DNA from 4 places in the Cronobacter dublinensis subsp. dublinensis LMG 23823 genome. Region 2 is predicted to be linked to each of the others. Evidence: predicted binding sites of a transcription regulator. Region 2 holds the regulator's gene; each other region holds the start of a gene.
What was found. The regulator CRP, encoded in region 2, controls carbon source genes, mostly activating them, when cyclic AMP is high. The targets are predictions, from matches to a motif close to ATGTGANNNNNNTCACAT.
Positions count from the first base shown of each region.

Region 1 (2,205 bases), 1.9 Mb from region 2:
CCAGGAAGGACTCATCACCCTCGTATGGCGTGTAGTTTTTCTGGATAAAGTCGCGGACGTTGACTTCATTCTGCCAGTCGCCTTTCGCGAAACCTTCCCAGGCTGTGGCTAACTTTTCATTAAGCTCGGACATGTAACACCTACCTTCTTAAGTGGATTTTTTATTTACTGCCTGGAACAACTATCAGCGATGGTCATCGCCACGCAGGTAAATGACCCAGTATGTCAATCCGACGAGTAAACCCCCACCGATAATATTACCTATAGTTACCGGTATCAGGTTATCGATGATGAAATTCATCACGGTCAGATGAGAAAATTGGTCCGGCGAAGCGTGAATTGCGCTCCAGAACTCCGGGCTACCAAAGTGACGAATCACTATCCCCATCGGGATCATAAACATGTTGGCGATGCTGTGTTCGAAACCGCTGGCGACAAACATCGCAACCGGCAGAATCATAATAAAGGCTTTATCGACAAGGCTGCGTCCTGAGTAACTCATCCAGACGGCCAGGCACACCATCAGGTTAGCCAGAATGCCGAGGCAGACCGCTTCAATAAACGTATGCTCGACTTTATGCGACGCCGTTTGCAGGACGTTGAGCCCCCAGCCGCCATTGGCGGTCATATACTCGCCGGAAAGCCACATCAGTATGACAAAGAGCAGCGCGCCAATCAGGTTGCCCACATAGACGTTCAGCCAGTTGCGCGTAAGCTGACCCCAGGTGATACGACCGCTGGCCTTAGCGACCACAATCAGCACCGTTGATGTAAAGAGGTCGGCGCCGCAAATGACGCAAAGAATTAAACCGAGTGAGAAACAGATACCGCCAATAAGTTTTGTCATGCCGAAAGGCATAGCGGCAGTGCCGGTGGTGGCGGTGATATAGAACACAAAAGCAATGGAAATAAATACGCCAGCCGTAATTGCCAGATAAAACGTCTTTAACGGATGTTTCGTGGCTTTGTAAACGCCCGCTTCCTCGGCAACTTTCGCCATCGCAGCGGGGAGTAATAGATCAAAAGGGTTGTCAGCTTTCACACTAACTCTCTCTTTATTTATTCGGCGAGTTGATACTAACAAAGCATGATGGAGTAAAATTTGATATGGATCATATCTCGCCAGGTTTGCAGGACTGAAAGGCGTCTGCTTTTTACGCAATTTCAGCTTAACTTTCTGATTATCCAATGAAAAATAAATTTTAAAATTTATTAAATGTGTTGAAAAAAAAGCGAAAAGGCTCTCCCCATAAAGTGTTAATCATTATGAATTATTGGCTAAAAAAGGTAACAATCAAGCCGGGTAGATATAATTTATATTCACCCGTAATTAACTTAATTTTCACAACCTGAGTTGTAGCCAGACAAATAAAAACGGGGCCGTAAACGCGCCCCGTCATATTTGCTAAACATAAGTGTGAAGCAGGTCTATTGATATGCGTTATATCAATTTCCCTGCCAAAACTTAGCTTTAGCGCGCTGCAGTTTTTCATACGCTGCCAGCAGCGACTGATGCGCCGGGAAGGCGTTGAGGTCGCTGTCGACCGGCTGCAGGCCGTAGAATGGCGCTTCGCCGCTGATTGCCGCGCTGGCGGCTTCCACGGCATCTGCCCCGTACATGCGCACAAACGCGTTCAGGTATTGTAACGGCTCGCGCTCTTCTTCCTGCGCCAGTAGCAGCAGGGTCTGGAGGCAGCGGTAGTAGTTGGCGCGCCCGGCGCTGAACACCGACGCGTTAAACTCCATCGTCCATTCCGTCCAGATAAGCGCCTGATCCAGATCGCCGCCCGCCAGCGCCAGCATGGCTTTTAGCTCACCGATGCGCAGCGTGTACCAGCCATTATCTTTGCCCGTCGCCAGTCCGAGCAGTTCGCGCACGCGGGTAAAGTCATCATGGCCTTCTTCATCAAGCTGGGCGATGAGATTCAGATAATCTTCTTTCTCCCACTCGCTGCCCGGCAGCGCCAGCAGGGTTTCGCGCAGGTGCGCGCCCATGCTGTTATTCGCAAGCCACAGATCTTCCGCCGGGTAGATGTCAGACATGCCTGGCACCAGAATACGGCAGGCGTAGACGCCCAGATGCTCGTAATCAGCGATATACACTTCTTGATCTTCGGCGCGGAAAATAGCCATCAGCGTGGCGAACTCTTCTTCCGTGGTGCCGGCGAAGCTCCAGTCGACGAACGGGTAATCCGCGTCCTGCTT
Region 1 covers NZ_CP012266.1:1,573,613-1,575,817, forward strand. Annotated here, with positions in the region: gene pflB (formate C-acetyltransferase) at 1-133, opposite strand, end outside; gene focA (formate transporter FocA) at 185-1,042, opposite strand; gene ycaO (30S ribosomal protein S12 methylthiotransferase accessory factor YcaO) at 1,447-2,205, opposite strand, start outside.
Region 1: focA (formate transporter FocA) is a predicted target of CRP. The motif match lies at 1,101-1,118, and genes of this name have one in related genera.

Region 2 (2,205 bases):
GTCGGGTCGCGGCCAGCATCTGCAACTGCTGATAGCATTGGCTTATCTGATCCACCACTTTTTGCTGATGCACCAGCAGGGGCGGCAAGGCCTGCTCCGGGTCGGTATGGCGCGTCAGCAGGCTGTATTTAGCCTCGCAGTAGTCGGCGAGGCTTTGATAAATCAGGCTTAACGACTCGCGCAGTGGCTGTTCGCGCCATAGCCAGAACCAGAAGCCGTTAAACGCGCCATACCAGAGCGTGCCGAGAACATAGAGCAGCATCGGCTGCCAGACGGGCATATTCCCGGCGAGGCTTAACGTGAAAATCGCCGCGATAAGCGATGCGGGCAACAGGCGTGCATGCAGCGGGCTGATTTCCGCTGTCACGCCGAGCAGCAGCGCCAGCATCAGCAGAATGAGCGGCAGCGGCACCGCCTGCAACAGCAGAAACTGCACGGCGAGGCTGCTTAACGCAAACAGCGACGCGCCGATGATGAGCCGTTTGAAGAAGCGTTTATGCGGGGTATCGAGACCGGCAATGTTGCAGCACGCGGGCACCAGCGAGAACAACAGCCCCTGTTGTAAGTGACCCAGCAGCAATCCCACTGCGACCGGCAGGCTTAAGATCAGCGTTTGCCGCAAAGCGTAATTGATTTCAGGGTGATAGATAAGACGACGCCACATAGGGGAGAAGTATAGAAACAAAAACGGCGTGTTACCGAAGCGACACGCCGTTTTTTTCAGGAACCTTAGCGGGTTCCGTAAACCACGATGGTTTTTCCGTGCGCGGAGATCAGGTTCTGATCTTCAAGCATCTTCAGGATACGGCCCACGGTTTCGCGGGAGCAGCCCACGATCTGGCCGATTTCCTGACGGGTGATTTTGATCTGCATGCCGTCCGGGTGAGTCATGGCGTCCGGCTGTTTGGCGAGATTCAGCAGCGTCTGCGCGATGCGGCCCGTCACGTCGAGGAACGCCAGGTTACCGACTTTTTCAGAGGTGACCTGCAGGCGACGCGCCATCTGCGAAGAGAGACGCATCAGAATATCCGGGTTTACCTGAATCAGCTGACGGAATTTTTTGTAAGAGATCTCAGCCACTTCACAGGCAGTTTTAGCGCGAACCCAGGCGCTGCGCTCCTGACCTTCCTCGAACAAACCCAGTTCGCCGATGAAGTCTCCCTGGTTCAGGTACGAGAGGATCATCTCCTTGCCCTCTTCATCTTTGATCAGCACTGCCACTGAGCCTTTGACGATGTAGTACAGCGTCTCCGCTTTTTCACCCTGGTGAATCAGCGTGCTCTTAGATGGATACTTATGAATGTGGCAATGAGACAAGAACCATTCAAGAGTCGGGTCTGTTTGCGGTTTGCCAAGCACCATGCGCGGTTATCCTCTGTTTTAAACTGGCTCCAAAGACAGGGCGCGTAACCCCTGTCTGGCTTTGCAATCATCATCTTCCCGCATCCAGGGAAGTTGGCTGTCCGTGGACGTCGCAGCCGATAAATTGTCTCTCCTCTGCATACATGCGTAACATCAATGTATCGCCGCTGCATCCAGACTGTTTTAGCATAGCTTTTCACAGGTGTCTCCTGTTGTCTCGTTTCAGCTTGACGCAGGTCGCCTTCCGTTGCCTCTTATGACGGGGCCGAGTAATCTGTCAGTAAAATGAATAGCCTGGAGCGATTATCATGCACGCACGAGTGAAATGGGTGGAAGGCTTAACCTTCCTGGGCGAGTCGGCGTCAGGGCACCAGATCCTGATGGATGGCAACTCCGGCGACAAAGCGCCGAGCCCGATGGAAATGGTGCTGATGGCCGCCGGCGGCTGCAGCGCGATCGACGTGGTCTCTATTCTGCAAAAAGGCCGTCACGACGTGACCGACTGCGAAGTGAAGCTCACCTCCGAGCGTCGCGAAGAGGCGCCGCGCCTGTTTACGCATATCAACCTGCATTTCGTTGTGACGGGTAAAGAGTTGAAAGATGCGGCGGTTGCGCGTGCGGTAGACCTGTCGGCGGAGAAGTATTGTTCGGTCGCCTTGATGCTTGGCAAGGGCGTGAATATTACCCATTCGTACGAAGTGACAGAAGGGTAAGCGTGTGACGGCGGGCGGCGCTGCGCTGACCCGCCCAACGGCTTATCGATACGGCGTTACTGTATCTCCTTGCCTTCCATCAGTCGCTGCACCAGCGGCAGCATGATGAGTTCCATCGCCAGCCCCATTT
Region 2 covers NZ_CP012266.1:4,079,144-4,081,348, reverse strand. Annotated here, with positions in the region: gene AFK67_RS18970 (YccS/YhfK family putative transporter) at 1-664, opposite strand, end outside; gene crp (cAMP-activated global transcriptional regulator CRP) at 730-1,362, opposite strand; gene AFK67_RS18960 (OsmC family protein) at 1,671-2,075, shown strand; gene AFK67_RS18955 (phosphoribulokinase) at 2,132-2,205, opposite strand, start outside.

Region 3 (2,205 bases), 1.6 Mb from region 2:
GGTTTTCAGCGTCGTTTTCTCGTCCATCTCAAGGAAACGGCCCACCAGCCAGAAGCCGGAGTCGTTAACGTGCGAGAGCACGGTCGCGCCGCCCGCGATAGCGATAACGATAAAGCAGAGGTCGAACTGGCTTAAGCCCGGCGTCGCCTGCACCATCGGCGCGACCAGCGCGGCGGTGGTGGTGAGCGCGACCGTGGCCGAGCCCTGCGCCACGCGCAGCGCGGTAGCGATAACAAATGCCGCCAGGATAACCGGCATGCCGGTGTCCGAGAGCACGCCCGCCAGCGCGTCGCCGATGCCGCTGGCGCGCAGTACGCCGCCGAACATGCCGCCCGCGCCTGTCACGAGAATAATCCCGCAGATAGGCCCGAGCGCGCCGTCGCAGATTTTCTCCAGGTGCTGACGGCTGTGGTTGCGGCTAAACACCATCAGCGCGAAAAACACGGTGATGAGCAGCGCAACCGGGGTTTTGCCGAGCATACGCAGGAAATTCACCACGCTGTTATCGGCGCTGACCCAGCCCAGCACTTTGGCGGTGTTAAGGCCCGTATCGAGGAAGATAAGCATCAGCGGCAGCAGCAGAATGGTCAGTACCATGCCGAAGGACGGCGGGCGATGTGTCGGGTCCGCTTCCACTTCGCCAAGGAAAGACGAGGGCAGTTTGATATCGAATTTCTTACCGGCGTACTGACCGTACAGATAGCCGCCGAAATACCAGGTGGGGATCGCGATAATCAGACCCACGATCACCAGCAGGCCAATATTGGCGCCCAGCAGTTCGCTGGCGGCGACCGGGCCCGGATGCGGCGGCACCAGCGCATGCATGGCCGCAAACGCGCCTGCCGCCGGGAAGGCGTATTTCAGCGTCGAGCCGCCAAAGCGTTTCGCCACGCTGAAGATGATAGGCAGCATCACCACCAGACCGGCGTCGAAGAAGATAGGGAAGCCGAACAGCAGCGAGGCGACGCCCAGCGCGAACGGCGCGCGGTGTTCGCCGAATTTATTAATCAGCGTGTCGGCAAGGACTTTTGCGCCGCCTGACACTTCCAGCAGGCGACCTATCATCGCGCCAATTCCCACCAGCAGCGCGACGCCTGCAAGCGTACTGCCGAAACCGGTCAGCAGCGTCGGCACGACTTTATCAAACGGCACTTTGGTCAACAGCGCCACAACAATACTGACCAGGGTAAGAGCAAGAAAAGCATGCACTTTAAAGCGCATGATAAGTACCAGCAGCAGCACGACGGCGCAGGCGGCAATGCCCAGCAGCGTACCAGCGCCATAAGCATAAGTGGTTTCTGTCATCGTTATTGTCCTCAACATGGGTACAGTGAAACCGTAGCCTGGTCGGCGGTTTTCTCACTGATACCGGTAACATGATACTGGTAACATGCGGAGGGTTGTAAACAGGGGTTGTCATATTTATTAACATTTTGAGATCACCGTCAAACTCCCGCGTGAGGCGGGCTTTTCGTCTTCCTCCGCATATATCGCCTCGCGAATCTGTCAAATTTTACAAGGCACTTTTTTCAGCAAATCGCCAGATTTGTTGGCTATATCGAGCTTTTTTGTCGTGAAGTGGCCGCGAAGTTGTCGATTTGGCTTGCCGTTAACTAGCTTAGGATCGTGATGATTTGCCGTACATCGCGCTGTATACGGCGGCGCAACGCCGCCGGACCCCATCAGTGCATAAGAGGACATCATGAAAAAGCTCACCTTCACGTTTCTGACCGTTGCGCTGGCGGGCACCAGCCATTTCGCATTTGCCGATACCCTGCGCATGGAATGTCCCGTCTCGCCAGGCGGCAAGCAGTACTGCCAGTACATCAAAGAACGCTTTGAGAAGCAGACCGGTAACCAGCTCGAATTTATCGAATTCCCGGCCGCTTCCGATGAAAAGCTGGCGCTGCTGCAACAGCTGTTCGCCGCCAAAGATGAAAAAGCGGTGGATGTGTTTCAGTCCGATACCATCTGGATTGGCCTGCTGGATAAGCAGACGCTCGATCTCACCGACGCCATGGGCGGCATGGAAAAAGAATTTTTCCCGGGGCCCTGGAAGAACAACACCGTGAACGGGCGTCTGAAAGCGGTGCCGTCATATATCGACACCGGCGTGCTGTTCTACCGCAAAGATTTGCTGGAGAAATACCACGAGCAGCCGCCGAAAACCTGGGAAGAGATGACGCGTATCGCCACCAAAATCCA
Region 3 covers NZ_CP012266.1:1,292,845-1,295,049, forward strand. Annotated here, with positions in the region: gene AFK67_RS05895 (GntP family permease) at 1-1,305, opposite strand, end outside; gene AFK67_RS05900 (ABC transporter substrate-binding protein) at 1,703-2,205, shown strand, end outside.
Region 3: AFK67_RS05895 (GntP family permease) is a predicted target of CRP. The motif match lies at 1,434-1,451, and genes of this name have one in related genera.

Region 4 (2,205 bases), 560 kb from region 2:
CGACCAGCGCCGCCGCTGCGATAGCGACCATCGCCGGTGAAACAGCAGGCAGGTTACGTTGCTTTTTGCGGGTGTTGGTTTTCTTGCGCCGCGCGGGCGTCGGCTGTCCGCGGCGTACATAATCTCGTTGTGCCACTATCGTTTCGCTGTATCCATTCGTTAACAGCCCGCCATGTTACTTAAGGGACGGGCCTTTGACCAGATAAGGAGTCCTAAAGGCGGTTAATTTCGCGGCTTCGGGGCGCGGGTGGTGCCGCGCAGCACCAGTTCGCAATCCAGCAGACGCGAACCGCTGCTGACGGTGTGTCCGTTAAGCTGGCTGAGCAGCAGCAGCATGGCTTCGCGGCCGATATCAAAACGCGGCTGCGCGACGGTGGTCAGCGGCGGATCGCAGAACTCGGCTAACGCGATGTTATCAAAGCCGATAATGGAGATGTCGTCCGGTATGCGGTAGCCGCGACGCTTCGCCATCGACATCGCGCCGAGCGCCATCACGTCGCTGTGGCAGAAAATCGCCGTCGGCGGCTGCGGCAGGCTCAGCAGCTGTTCGAGCGCGCTGGCGCCCGCTTCAAAGGTAAAATCGCCGCGAGCGATATAGTGCGGGTCCACCGTCATGCCGCTGCGGCGCAGCGCCTGGACGTAGCCCTGCAACCGATAATGGCACAGCGGCATCTCTTCCGGGCCCGCGATGCAGGCGATGCGCTGATGGCCCAGCTCATGCAGGTAGTTCACGGCGTTAAACGCGGCGGTAAGGTTGTCGATATGCACCGTCGGCAGCTCCAGCTCCGGCGCGAATTCGTTCGCCATCACCATCGGCGGCAGGTTGCGCTGCTCCTCTTTGCTGGCGTCAAACGGCAGGCGCGAGCCCAGCAGCAGCATGCCGTCTATCTGTTTGGTGATGATGAGGTCGATGAAGGTTTTTTCCTGCTGGTTCTGATGCGCGCAGTCGCCAATCAGCACCAGATAGCCCTGTTCCGCCGCCGTGACTTCAATGCCGCGAATGATTTCGCTGAAAAATGGGTCGCAGATGTCCGGGACAATCACCAGGATAGTGCGCGATTCGTTGCGCTTCAGGTTGCGGTTAAGCGATCCGGGCAGATAACCCACGTCGATGGCGGCCTGCTCCACACGGTTGCGGGTGGCCTGCGAGACTTTTTCCGGGTTCATTAAAGCACGGGATACCGTCGCGGTAGACACCCTGGCGCGAACGGCGACATCTTTCATGGTTGCGGCGGCAACCTGCTTTTTGGACTTCACTTCATCTCCTCGTAGCGGTCCGCAGGCGCAGACTCGTCCTGTAATCTGACACGCCTCACATTCTTAACAGATCTTGAGCGCGGCGGTTACAAAAATTACATCGAAGATGTGACGGATATTGAATTTTACGATCCGTTTCGCAGAAGCGGGCGAGGCGGTCAGCCTTCGGTCGGGTCGACATCGAGCGTCCACTTCACCTTGCGCGCAGCAGGCAGCGTTCCCACCAGCGGCAGGCTACTGGCGACGATACGCTGCAGCTGTAAACGCGCAGGATGTTGCAATAGCAGCTGCCAGCGGTAGCGGCCACCGCGTTTGGGTTGCAACGCCGGCACCGGGCCGAGTAGCCAGAGTTTGTCATCCGCCAGCGGGCTTGCCTGGAGCAGATTGCGCAACTGCTGGAGAAACGCGGGCGCGTCCTGGTTATGGTGATCTTCCGCGCGAATCAAAATATGGCTGCTGTAGGGCGGTAGCCAGACGCTGCTGCGTTCCGCCAGCGCCTGGTCGGCGAAGGCGTCATAGCCCTGATGGAGCAGCGTCTGGAGCAGCGGATGCTCCGGATGATGCGTCTGGAGCACCACTTCACCCTGTTTGCCCGCGCGTCCAGCGCGGCCCGCCACCTGGGTATAGAGTTGGGCGAAACGTTCCGCCGAGCGGAAATCGGCGCAGAACAGCGCGCCGTCGACATCCAGCAGCGCCACCAGCGTGACGTCAGGAAAGTGGTGTCCTTTGGCCAGCATCTGGGTGCCAATCAGGATACGCGCGCCGCCGCGATGCACTTCGGCGAGCTGCTGTTCCAGCGCGCCCTTGCGGCTGGTGGTGTCACGGTCGATGCGCGACAGCGGCACGCCGGGAAAGAGCGGCGCCAGGCTCTGTTCGAGTTGTTCGGTGCCAAGCCCTACCGGCACCAGATGCGTGGAGCCGCACCCCGGACACTGGCGCGGCACCGGA
Region 4 covers NZ_CP012266.1:207,738-209,942, forward strand. Annotated here, with positions in the region: gene ftsN (cell division protein FtsN) at 1-136, opposite strand, end outside; gene cytR (DNA-binding transcriptional regulator CytR) at 223-1,257, opposite strand; gene priA (primosomal protein N') at 1,416-2,205, opposite strand, start outside.
Region 4: cytR (DNA-binding transcriptional regulator CytR) is a predicted target of CRP. The motif match lies at 1,301-1,318, and genes of this name have one in related genera.